3 regions of the Weissella soli genome follow, and region 1 is predicted to be linked to each of the others. Evidence: riboswitches for the same ligand, from Rfam matches in the RefSeq annotation. Region 1 holds a riboswitch; each other region holds the start of a gene.

Region 1 (4,273 bases):
TCACAATTCGTTGCATGAACGCCATTTGTATTGCTGGGTTAGTTGTAAACAACTACCATTGCTGGTCGGATAACCCGATCATGCAAGACATACCCCTTTTGGAACACTTGGGCGATTGTGTCTGCAGGATGCTCATCATCGGCCGGCTGTGATTGAATAGCTTGGTGGACATTTGGATCAAACGATTCACCTGCCACACCAACAGCCTTAATATCATTTTCTGCAAGGGCACTAACCAGGTTGTTGTAAACAATTTCAACGCCAGCCTTGATTTGTTGTGCGGCCTCATCCGCTACTTCAACCGCGAGGGCCCGTTCCAAGTTATCAAGCGCTGGTAACACTGACTTTGCCAATTTGGAACTAGCATACTTCAGGGCCGCTGCTTGTTCTTTTGCAAACCGACCATGCATATTTTGCATCTCCGCTTCGGCCCGTAAGAACTTGTCATCAAGTTCATCATACTTGGCTTGTAACTCTTCAAGAGGGTCAACTTCGACAATTTCTTCTGTCGTAGTTTCAACTGTCTCAGCTTCTTCAACCTCAGGCCTTACCTCTTCTTGAATTTCTTCATCGACTGACTTTTGATCTTCCGCCATGTCAACACCTCTTTTCTAATAGTATTCTTTTAATTCACTGACAAGAGTTTCACGAACTGTCGCGAGCAAAGTGACCACTTCTGAATAATTCATATTGGTGGGTCCAAGGATGGCGATTTCACCGGTACCATGATTAGGTACCCGGTAGGAAGTTGAGGCCAAGCTATATGGCGACAACAAGTCATCATCATTTTCAGAACCAATTTGAATCATCACACCATCATTTGCAGCGCCAATGACCTGACGCATTTGTGCTGGTGATTCAAGGAGTTGGTACAATGCCTTAATATCTTGCAGATTGGTATCCGTTGTAAAATCAAAGACATTTAACCGACCGCCAATAAAGACGGTATCTTGTATTGAACGAGCCAAAATATCCCCAAATAATTGTAGGAAAGCAGCTGGTGTCCGAATAGTCCGCTCCAACCCAAGTGGTAAATCACCACTCAAACTTTGCAAAACCACTCGAATCGGCTGACCGACTAATGTCTGGTTGATGTTACTGACCAAAGACTGCAAATCAGAACTACTTGACCCCGTTGGTAATCGGAAGCTCTGACTCGTCACCTGACCATCACTAGTCACAACAATCGCCATGTTTTGCTGACCATCAATTGTGACAAGCTGGAATCCTGACAAACGTACGTCTAAGGCTTCCGGCTTCAAAGCAACCACTGTGTAACCTGTCACTTCAGCTAGTATGCGAGTGACCTGTCCCAACAAGTCATCAACTTGTTGGAAACGATGGTTGAACACCCGCCGCAACTTCACCTCAAGCTCCGTTGGTAATCGCCGTGACTTCATCAAGAAATCAACATAGTACCGATACCCCGTTTGCGAAGGGACGCGTCCTGAGGATGTATGTTCCTTTTGTAAAAGTCCTTGATCCTCAAGATACGCCATTTCGTTACGAATTGTGGCTGAACTGACCGGCAACTGTAACTCTGCCAGTAGCGTCTTTGAGCCAACTGCGCGGCCAGAACGCGCATAGTCCGCAATGATCGCCATCAATATTAAACGTTGACGTTCTGTTAACATTTGCGCGCCTCCTTGTTAGCACTCTTGTTTCTTACTTGCTAACATTTATTATAATACACACATCAAAGGACCTTGTCAACACTTTTAGCACACTTTTGTTCAGAGTGCTAAAAGTAAGTTAAACAAAGGCACCAAGCGTCACCTTGGTGCCTTTGTTTAACTTACTTACGATATTTATCTAATTTCTCATCAGTCGTCAAAATATGTTTCTCAGGTGCATACGCCAATTTAATGTAATTATTGATCATTTCAGCACCGGCTGCGACACTTGCTGCTTGAATGGCTGGAATCAAGGCCACCAATTGATCCAAATCACCTTCAATTGTCGTTTCAAAGGCACCGACCTCATAATTCAATCCACTTGCATCAATTGCCGCAATCGCCGCATCGACGATTTCAAGTAACTTAGCCGTGTCAGTTGTATTTGGTAACACTTGAATTGCCATTGCTGCATTTGCCATTTTATTCTCTCCATTCCATGCTTACGCATATAAAAAACTCATCCCTAGACCATAAGTCTAGAGATGAGTTTTCGATATCATCTATTAAACTTACTTCCCTACGCAAATGTTAATTTGATCAGGTTCAAAGGGTTCATCTCAACCATTGCTGGTGCCCCTAGTAAAATTTATTTTTATTGACTACTTAGCCGCATTTTCTGCGTAATACGCAAACACAGCTGTAACAATTTCTGCTGATTGCTTATCTTGGATCAATAGGTCAAGCAAGTGGCCCTGTGTTTCTTCTAATAATTCTTTACTATATGCCATGATGGCCACCTCTATCTGTCATAATATCTATATTGTAGCACTATTTTGCCGACTTTTTAACCAATCTGATGCTATTTGTGTTTTAACGCTTCTGTTGATATAAGTCCACTAACCGCTGCCGCAAATCATCATCATACGCTGTCAAATACAAGCCAAACTTACCACGCTTCATCAACACATTCAGAACGTTAGCAATAAACTCCTTGTACTGGGCTTCTGTAAATTTCATATCAGAGCGCTTTTTAAAAATTTCTTTGTGTGAATACTTTGACGGAATAATGGTCATGGCATCCGTCTTTGCATCATAACCAAAAGATGGCCCAATAATCATCCCCACATAATTCAAATCAAACCCCTGCAAGGTGTAAATTGTCCCCACTTGGTCAATTGAGTATTCCCGCTTAGCCCAGTGCATGCGTTGTGGATCCCACTCATCCCAGGGCTTTGAAAAGGTATCCATCTCGACATTATGCCGGCCATCAATCCGGGGAAATCCTGAAGTAGCTACCACGCGTGATAACCCAACTTCTTTATTTTTTAATTTAATTTGTTCATATAAAGCACCGGCTGTGTCAAACACTTCAAACTCGAAAGGACTATTTTCAGGGAATGCATAAATGGGCTTTTCAGCCGTTAAATCATCAATCCAAGCAACCTGTTCTTGGCTAGCAACCATACGATATTGAAAATCCATATCAAATTGCTTGTAAGGATGATTACCAATCGTTTTAAATAATAAGTCCTTTGACCAATACATCTTTGATTGGAAGACTTGCGCAAAATCATACACGACAACCACGATCTTGGCCAAGTTCATCAGATCGGTTAACTGGTTCTCACCGCGATAGTGCGCATAGGGTTCTGATTTGGAATATAGCAAATGCGCTTCATCCACGAAAATAACATCATATGACCAATTCTTTTTCTGTGCCTCATTAATCAATGACGTTGGTCGTCGAATATCACGTTCTTTGATACCAGGTATATCTTCAGCTAAATCTTGATAAGCCTTATATAGCTCGGGATGATTCACGACCAAGGCGGTACGGTACTGCTTATCGGTCATGTATTGCTTCACTAATTGCATCAAGACAACTGATTTTCCTGTACCGGCAGCACCTTGAATAATAGCAACCGCATGCTGATTACCCCGAATCCCGGCCGCGATATAGTCATTCATCTCAGCAATGACTGTTTGTTGCTGATCGGATAATTCATCGATCAAAAATTGTTCTTTTAGGATTTCACTCATGATAACTCTCTTTTCCGCTAACTTCTTTTCATATTATACACATTTGTAAGTATTGAGCTACTTTTCAAGCACCTTAATATAGGGATTAGTTTTCTAACGGAACCAATTGAACACCCTGTTCAAATAAGCTATATTAAGCAGTAATTACAAATCAATTAAAGGAGTATCATCATGAAACATATTGAACAAAATGCCCAGACCCAAGCAAACATTAAAAAAGCTTTCATCTCGTTGATTAACGAAAAAGGGTTTTCAAATCTAACCGTTTCTGACATCACGCGTACGGCCGGCATCAGTCGTGGTACCTTCTATGTGCATTTCACCGACAAATTTGCCTTGCTTGAACACCTGGAAAATACGATTCATCAATCAATTGCGGCCGCGATTCAGTCCAACATTGATTATGCCATTGATAATACTCCAAACAACAAAGCCGAAGAACTCTTTAATACGTTTAATGCTGCGCTCGATTATGCAGATTCAGAACGTGAAACTATTCGTACCTTATTTTCAGAAAAGGGGGATCCCCAATTTTTCAATCAGATTAAAGACCTGGTTGATGACATGATTTCTAGTAAATTAATCGCGTCCAACGGCCATTATTCTGATATCATCCC
Region 2 (4,273 bases), 190 kb from region 1:
TTACGTGAATAGAAATAATCTGATAACAACGGTGCGCCAAGGAGATGATCCACAGGAATATCAAAGAATCCCTGTACTTGATCAGCATGCAAATCAACCGCAACCACGCGATCAACGCCGTTCATCTCGAGTAATGAAGCAATTAATTTAGCACTGATTGGTTCGCGTGCTTTTGCTTTACGATCTTGTCGGGCATATCCATAATATGGCAGGACAACATTAATCGTTTTAGCTGATGCACGTCGTAAAGCATCTACTGCAATCATGATTTCCATAAAGCTATCATTAACCTCACCACCGATTGGCGACACAACAAATACATCATCCCCACGGATACTTTCCAACACGCGTAATGCGATCTCGCCGTCCTTAAAGCGCTTCACCTCAACCGGTGTTACTGGCAAATGTAGTTCTTCAGAAATTTTTTGGGTCAATTCTGCATTTGTTGATAACCCAATAATTTTTAGTGTGCTTTTCACCAGTCATTCCTCCGCGTCATCTTTGTTACTGACAATTGTTTATTGTCTTAATTTTACCAGAATTTTTACGTTTTTGTTACTTGACTGCTAAAAAAGAAAGCGCTTCACGTTAGTCAGTTAAATGCAACTAAGTGCTACCAAAAAGTAAGTTGTCATTCTCACTTGACTTCCCGTGTGATTTTTCTGTGGAAACACGCCTGATCGCTAGCTACTCTTTGAGTCATCAACCCATTCTTAGATTTTTCAATCTATATTCTCTACCTTAATGCATAGTAAGTCATCGCCGGTGTACAAGGAAAGTTGTACGCAAAAAAATAATTCCATATATCACTATCTTTCCCTTCCCTTTTCACCAAATATTGGGTACACTGATTAAAATAAATTTTTCACAATATTGTTATGTTTAATTAGTCACAGAGAGGAATAAAACATCATGACAACGCTTACCGCCAACATTGCTGGCTTTGAATTTGACGACATCCTACTGAATGCCGCTGGTGTCTATTGCATGACCACCGAGGAACTTGACCAGGTATTGACTGCCCCCGGGGCTGGGTCACTGGTCACCAAGTCAGCCACACCTAGTTTCCGGGCTGGTAATCCAGCACCCCGCTTTACCAAAATGCCCCTTGGTTCAATTAATTCGATGGGTTTACCTAATAATGGCTTAGATTACTATTTAGACTATGTCATCACTAAGCAGGCTGTAAAGCCCCTTTTTCTGTCAATTGCTGGCTTGACCAAGACCGATAATCTGGCGATGCTTCACCAAATTCAAGCGTCTAATTTTAATGGTTTGGTTGAACTAAATCTATCTTGCCCAAACGTCCCTGGTAAACCACAAACGGCCTATGATTTCGATGCAACCCGCGCCATTTTGACTGAGGTCTTCCAATTCTATACCAAGCCCCTCGGGGTCAAGTTGCCACCCTATTTCGATATTGTGCACTTCGACATGGTTGCGGCTGTGTTAAACGACTTCCCTTTGGCATTCGTCAATACCATTAATTCAATTGGTAACGCCCTGGCCATTGATCCAGAAACCGACAGCGTGATGATCGCTCCTAAGGGCGGCTTTGGCGGTATCGGCGGGGAAATCGTGAAGCCAACTGCTTTGGCCAATGTTCGGGCCCTCCGACTGCGTCTGAACCCTGCCATCAAAATTATCGGGACCGGTGGTGTCCAAACCGGCCGTGACGTCTATGAACACATCCTGTGTGGGGCTGATTTAGTTTCGGTCGGGACCAACCTTGCCTTTGAGGGACCAGCTATCTTTGACCGTCTTAAGACAGAATTATTAGCTGAGATGGCCAAAAAAGGCTATCGTTCACTAGCCGATTTCCGGGGTAACTTGCAAACGCTGTAACTATCTATTGAATTTATTTTAAGAATCCGTTATGCTTACCTATGACGATTCAAACAAGCTGGGGTGCTCCTTTTGGGGCTGAGATAATACCCATCGTACCTGATCCGGATAATGCCGGCGGAGGTAGCTTGGTTTGTTTACCTAGTAAGTAAACTGACCCAGTCCAGCTTTTTGCTTGGACGGGGTCTTTTTTCTTTTCCATGCGTTCGATCATTCCAATGCTGTGATGTTCTACTGCCATCGCGCTTGCGGGAATCACGCTTGTTTGACGTTACATTCTAATAATTCGGAGGTTTGCGCCATGCAAACAGTTTCATCAAAAGACAAGCGTTCATGGTCATTAAATGACGTCATTACACTTGCCATTATTGCTATTTTCTTCGGTGTGATCTATGAAGTATGGGGCTTCGCATACAATGCGATTGCAGCCACACCTTTAAAGATTTATGCCAATGACATGACGCTGGGTGTTTGGATTATGGCTGGTCCAATGGCTGGTGTGTTACTCAAAAAGGCCGGTGCCACAACCATTGGTGAAATCTTGGCAGCCGTCGTTGAAATGCTACTCTTCTCACAATGGGGCTTTTCAAATGTCATTTATGGTTTAGTGCAGGGAGTTTCCAGTGAAGCTGGGTTTGCGCTCACTGGCTACAAGAACTGGGATAAGTTTGGCTTGTTCATGTCAACGGTATCAACGACGGTCTTGATGTTCATTTGGGACTGGTTCCAAAGTGGCTACAACACATTCTCATTTGGCCTACTCATCACCCTTTTCATCATCCGTTTCATTTCAATCGGATTTTTCGCCGGTGTATTAGTTTACTGGATTCAAAAGTTAGTTGATCAGTCAGGCATTCGCCACTAGGAATAATTTCATGACCAAATTAGAAATTCGAAAACTTAATTTCTCTTATGGGTCAAAGAATAGCGACATTCTTCGGGATGTCGCTTTAACTTTAGCACCCAACTCGTTTAATTTGCTTTACGGGCCCAGTGGCTCTGGCAAATCGACCTTACTTAAATTAATGGCTGGTCTCTACCCTAATTTTAGCGGTGACATTACGCAAGGTGATGTTTATTTGCTGGGACAACCCGTTGGACCAATTGTCAGTTTTGAACGCGCACAACACATTGCGATGCTTTTCCAAAATCCGACACGGCAATTTGCGATGCAAACACCGCGTGAACAAATTGAATTTGCGTTAGAAAACCTGCAATTACCCCGTACAGAAATTCAGACGCGTACTGAAAATGCTTTGCTGATGCTGGACTTGGTACCATTAGCTGAACGACAGTTATTCACCATGTCTGGTGGTGAACAACAGCGCGTGGCCCTGGCTGTCATTTTTGCGCTGAATGCGGAAATCATCTTGTTAGATGAACCCTTTGCCAATGTTGATCCCGAAAGCCGCCAACAGTTGTTGCACATCATTAAGTCGCTGCAAACTGATCATGGTAAAACGATTTTTATCTCTGACCACGATTTAACGGGTTATGCACCATTAGTTGACCACGTTTTTCAATTACGGGAGCAACGCCCCGTTGAAGTCGCCCTGACTGAATTAACGGCGCCAACTGTGCCACCAATTGTTGGGACACCTGCAGCACAAAGTCAGCTACACTGGCGTGACTTGACCTTACAGGTTGGCGCAACGATTCTCGTGCATGATAGTAGCTTTGCCTTACCCGTTGGTCAGCTTGGCCTGCTATCAGGAGCAAACGGTTCTGGGAAATCGACCCTTTTCCGTGTCCTTAGTAAGCAACTTAGCATGTCCGGTGAAGTCACTTTTGCTGGTAAAACAATGGCTGACTATAAACTCTTTGATTGGGCGCAAGTCGTAGGTTATGTTTTCCAAAATGCCAGTGACCAATTCATCACGATGACCCCCCGAGAAGAATTTGCGCAAAGTCGTGCCCACAGTCACTTAACGGACTATTGGACGGATGACCGTATCAAGCGCGCCATCACTGCGTTAAACCTCGACCACGTATTGGATCACGTCGTGTACCAACTATCTGGTGGGCAACAGAAAAAAGTCCAATTACTGAGCGTCCTCATTAGCGGTCATCCCGTTCTATTACTAGATGAACCCCTGGCTGGTCTGGATAGTGCTTCGGTTCGCACCCTGCTCACATTGCTTAAAGACTACATCGTGACTAATCAGATTAGTGCATTGATGATTTCACATCAACGTCAATTCTTAAACGAATTCGTCGACTATGAACTGCACTTAGCTAATCACCGCATCGCACTAGTAACGGAGGCCCCTCATGACTAATCGCCAACCCTTACCCTTGTTGATCTTCGTGTCCATCACTGGTTTAGGCATCATGTTTGTTAAATCAGTTTGGTTAAATAGCGTGTTGGTGTTGATTGGGATGGCCTTGTTGCTCCTATTACGTGTTAAACCAAAACCAGTGTTCTGGG
Region 3 (4,273 bases), 770 kb from region 1:
ATACATTACAATCACAAGATGGTATGTCATCATTGAAGGCCGCAGTGCGGACCCAGCACGAAGAAGCTGTCCTGAATAATATCGAATTCATGGAATCGGTGCATGCTAAGTCATATTCATCGATTTTTGAAACCTTAAATTCACCAGCTGAGATTGAAGAGATTTTTAACTGGACGGGTTCTGATGATTACCTGCAATTTAAAGCGCAACGGATTAACAATATTTACCAAACAGGAACTGATCTGCAAAAGAAAATTGCGTCAGTCTTTCTCGAAACATTTTTGTTCTATTCTGGTTTCTACACGCCATTGTACTATCTTGGCCACAACAAACTGAACAACGTGGCCGAAATTATTAAGCTGATTTTGCGTGACGAGTCGGTCCACGGGACTTATATTGGTTACAAGTTCCAACTGGGCTTCAACGAACTACCCGAAACCGAGCAAGACAAGTTGAAGATGTGGATGTATGATTTGTTGATGGAACTTTATGCGAATGAAGAAAAGTACACGCACGAACTATACGATGGCGTCGGTTGGACTGAATCCGTTTTGACCTTCATTCGATACAATGCGAATAAGGCATTAATGAATTTAGGGCAAGATCCGTTGTTCCCTGATGGCGCCGAGGATGTGAACCCAATCGTGATGAATGGTATTTCAACGACGACTTCAAATCATGATTTCTTTTCACAAGTTGGTAATGGGTACCGCTTGGGGCAATTGGAAGTCATGGAAGATGATGATTACAACTACGGTTTGAATGACTAAGCCATCGTGATCAGGGTCAGACTAGACGTTAATAAATAGGTACTGATGATGAATATCGCCAGGAGCAGCTTGCTCGGGCGATATTTTTTATTGCTGGGGAATTGGTCAGACGACTCTTTTCGATATGGTCACAAGGTAATAATTCAGTTAAAATAGAAGTGGGTATTGCGTCTATTTTTTAGAATACGAGGATAGGAATTTGAAAAAGACACAATCAGTACGTCACTTGGTGTTAACCGCATTATTTATTGCAATTATTCTATTACAGGCCATGGTACCTTGGTTAGGGAATCTGCCAATTAATCCGTTGGTTTCTGTGACAATCATTACCTATACGGTGGCCATCGGCGCGATGATACTCGGACCAAAGACCGGTCTGTTTTTAGGTTTTATTTGGGGCAGTTACTCCTTTTACAATGCTTGGGCTGCGGGCGTCTCGCTGGGGGCGTTGATGTTTCGTAATCCCATTACGGCGATTGTGCCACGGATGGCAGTTGGCTTGATCATTGGTTGGTTATATTGGCGTTTCGTTAAAAACCGTCAAACTGCCCGGCGTCCTATTTTCTTGGCGGGGCTAGGGGCATTGGCCGCGTTGATTAATACGGCCTTGGTGGTCTTGTCGACTTGGATTGGGTTCAATGTGATGCATACCACATTTACGGGTATTCCAGCCGGGGGGGCTTCAGTGGCTTGGTTGTTACAAGTCGTCGTCGGTTTTAATGGTATTTTTGAAATGATTGCGGGCGCCATTTTCGTGCCGGTGATTGGTTCGGTCGTGTTGCTAGTAGCTGATCGCTATAACTTTAATTAGGTCGTACAGTTTTGGCATATTTTTGATTGGTCATGTACGTTCTTGGCAACTTGTGCTATGCTAAATGCGTAAATTAAATATTATCTTTTTCACTAGGGGAGCCATTTGGCTGAGACGATGATTCGGACCCTTTGAACCTGTTGAGTTAAGACTTGCGTAGGAAAGTGATGGGAGCACTAGGGAAATACTCTGATTTAATAAGTATCTATTACCAAGGCTCTCGAACCGCTTTTCAGGTTCGAGAGCCTTTTTGTGTCCCTTGTTGTTATTAGGATTAGGAGAATGTCATGGAAAACTTATATAGCAAACTACAGGACCACAAACCGTTGGTGTTGAATTTAGCTAATATGGTCACACCACAACATGTGGCCGACGCAATTAACGTCATCGGGGGTTCACCGTTGATGACCCGCTCAATTGATGAAGTGGCCGAATTGGTGAGCATTGCGGGGGCGGTCGTGCTCAATATTGGCACTATCCGTGCAGATGAGTTCGCCCTGTTTGAAGCTGTTGGCCAAATGGCCAATGCCCAAGGCAAGCCCGTGGTGTTGGATCCGGTTGCTGTGGGCATGCCATTTCGGGGTCAGTTCGTGACGCGCTTATTGGACAGTGTACAGGTTGATATTATTCGCGGTAATGCAGCTGAAATTAGTTGGTTTGCACAGCAACAGACCGCGGGTCAAGGCATCGATGCCCTGACGGCGACAACCGATGTGGCAATGGCTCAAACCGTGGCTCATCGTACGGGGGCCATCGTAGTAGCCTCAGGGGCGACGGACGTCATTACCGATGGCAAGCAAGTGGCTTTGGTACAAAATAATGTGCAGTTGCTGGCGGTCAATGTTGGTGCTGGTGATATGTTGAGTGGCTTGATTGCGACATTTGCGGCGGTTACCAGTGACTATTATGGGGCAGCTTTATATGCCACGGCGTTGCTGGGAGCAGCCGGCCAGCAAGCCACTGTTTCGGCGCAGGGATTGCCCGGCCGCTTTATGCCGGCCCTGTTTGATGAATTATCAGTGGCCGATGACGCCTATATCACAAGGTATGCGGAGGTGACACAATGATTGAGGTACCACAGGTCGTGACGATTGCCGGGATTGATTCAGGCGGGGGTGCCGGCATAAATGCGGATTTGAAGACCTTTCATAACCAACGGGTATACGCCGCATCAATTGTGGTGGGGTTAACCGCCCAAAATACCTATGGTGTACAGGCCTTGTTACCCACGCCCAGTGCATTTTTGCATGAACAATTTGAGAGTGTGGACGCTGATTTTGCGATCAAAGCAGTGAAGACTGGTGCCCTGTTTGATGCTGAACACGTACATCAGGTGGTGCAGGAATTAGCTGATGTACATTTTGGCGCAGTGGTTGTCGATCCAGTGATGGTGGCCAAGGGCGGTGCGAAATTATTGACCAATGCGGCCATTGCACTTGTGAAAACTGAATTATTGCCACTGGCAACGGTGATCACGCCTAATTTAGAGGAAGCACAGGTGCTCCTTGACCGTTCGATTGAAACAGAGGCAGACATAATGCAGGCCGCGAGCGCTTTACAGGCGCTTGGCGCCAAGCATGTCTTGATCAAAGGTGGTCACGCTGCATCAGCGACGGTGGTGCGAGACTATGCCTTATTTGCCGATGGATCATCCGCTTGGTACACGGCACCACGTATTGATACGGTTCGCACGCATGGGACCGGAGATACCTTGTCGGCTTACATCACCGCCAATTTAGCCAAGGGACTTGATATCAAAGACATCCTTCCAGCAGCTAAACAATTCACCTATGAAGCAATCAAACAGAGTATCAACGTGGGGCACGGGCACGGCCCCCTCAATCATTGGGTGGAGGGTTAGCATGCAAACAAATTACTTAGAACGTTACTTTATCAGCGGTTCACAAGATCTGCCAGGACATACGCTCACACAGTACATCGCCCAGGTTGAACGCATCATGGCTGCTGGCATTACAGCGTATCAGTTTCGTGAAAAAACAGGGGGCTTGACGCAAGCCGCATCCCGCCTAGCCTTAGCACAAACACTAAAAGAGATGGCACGGCACTACCACATTCCGTTTTTTGTCGATGACGATGTCGCCTTGGCTTTGGCAGTTGGAGCAGATGGTATCCATGTCGGTCAGACGGACATGCCAATCACTGAAGTCATCGCCAGTGTACCAGCTGAGATGCTCATTGGGTTGTCAGTCCGAACAGTTGCAGAGATGCGTGCGGCCCAACAATATACGCGGATTGACTATTTGGGCGTCGGCCCAGTCTATCCGACGATAACCAAAAAAGATGCCGCTATGGCCCAAGGTATTAGTGGTCTGCAAGCAATCCTTGCCGTGAACGAACAACACTTCCCAGTGGTCGCGATTGGTGGGATCACACTTGCGCAACTAGCAACATTGAAAGCCACTGGTGTGCAAGGTGTTGCGTTCGTTAGTATGGCGTTACAGGCGGATCAACCCGTTAGTTTAATGCAAGAAATGGAGCAAATTTGGCATGATGACAACGCATGAATGGTTAACAACCCAAGCAACCCCGCTTTTACATCAAATACAGCAGACAGCGTTTGTGACCGGTATTGGTACGGGTGAACTCACCCAGGCACAGCGGGATTACTATGTTGCCCAAGATCATTACTATATTGAGCGGTTTACTCAGATGTGGCAGGCCATGGAACAGC

The links. A riboswitch is a leader RNA that binds a small molecule or an ion and turns the genes downstream of it on or off. The one in region 1 is predicted to bind thiamine pyrophosphate.
Region 2: another riboswitch for thiamine pyrophosphate. It lies ahead of WSWS_RS04465 (ECF transporter S component); the one in region 1 lies ahead of WSWS_RS05405 (thiamine-binding protein).
Region 3: another riboswitch for thiamine pyrophosphate. It lies ahead of thiM (hydroxyethylthiazole kinase); the one in region 1 lies ahead of WSWS_RS05405 (thiamine-binding protein).

The regions. Positions count from the first base shown of each region.
Region 1 covers NZ_CP017326.1:1,128,530-1,132,802, forward strand. The annotation lists gene grpE (nucleotide exchange factor GrpE) at 39-596, opposite strand; gene hrcA (heat-inducible transcriptional repressor HrcA) at 612-1,634, opposite strand; gene WSWS_RS05405 (thiamine-binding protein) at 1,796-2,095, opposite strand; TPP riboswitch at 2,174-2,264, opposite strand; gene WSWS_RS08295 (hypothetical protein) at 2,276-2,404, opposite strand; gene WSWS_RS05410 (DUF2075 domain-containing protein) at 2,487-3,656, opposite strand; gene WSWS_RS05415 (TetR/AcrR family transcriptional regulator) at 3,828-4,273, shown strand, end outside.
Region 2 covers NZ_CP017326.1:942,693-946,965, forward strand. The annotation lists gene WSWS_RS04455 (ribose-phosphate diphosphokinase) at 1-479, opposite strand, end outside; gene WSWS_RS04460 (dihydroorotate oxidase) at 913-1,845, shown strand; TPP riboswitch at 1,895-1,988, shown strand; gene WSWS_RS04465 (ECF transporter S component) at 2,147-2,710, shown strand; gene WSWS_RS04470 (ABC transporter ATP-binding protein) at 2,721-4,124, shown strand; gene WSWS_RS04475 (energy-coupling factor transporter transmembrane component T) at 4,117-4,273, shown strand, end outside.
Region 3 covers NZ_CP017326.1:360,594-364,866, forward strand. The annotation lists gene nrdF (class 1b ribonucleoside-diphosphate reductase subunit beta) at 1-770, shown strand, start outside; gene WSWS_RS01720 (ECF transporter S component) at 970-1,581, shown strand; TPP riboswitch at 1,666-1,761, shown strand; gene thiM (hydroxyethylthiazole kinase) at 1,869-2,648, shown strand; gene thiD (bifunctional hydroxymethylpyrimidine kinase/phosphomethylpyrimidine kinase) at 2,645-3,442, shown strand; gene thiE (thiamine phosphate synthase) at 3,444-4,106, shown strand; gene WSWS_RS01740 (TenA family protein) at 4,090-4,273, shown strand, end outside.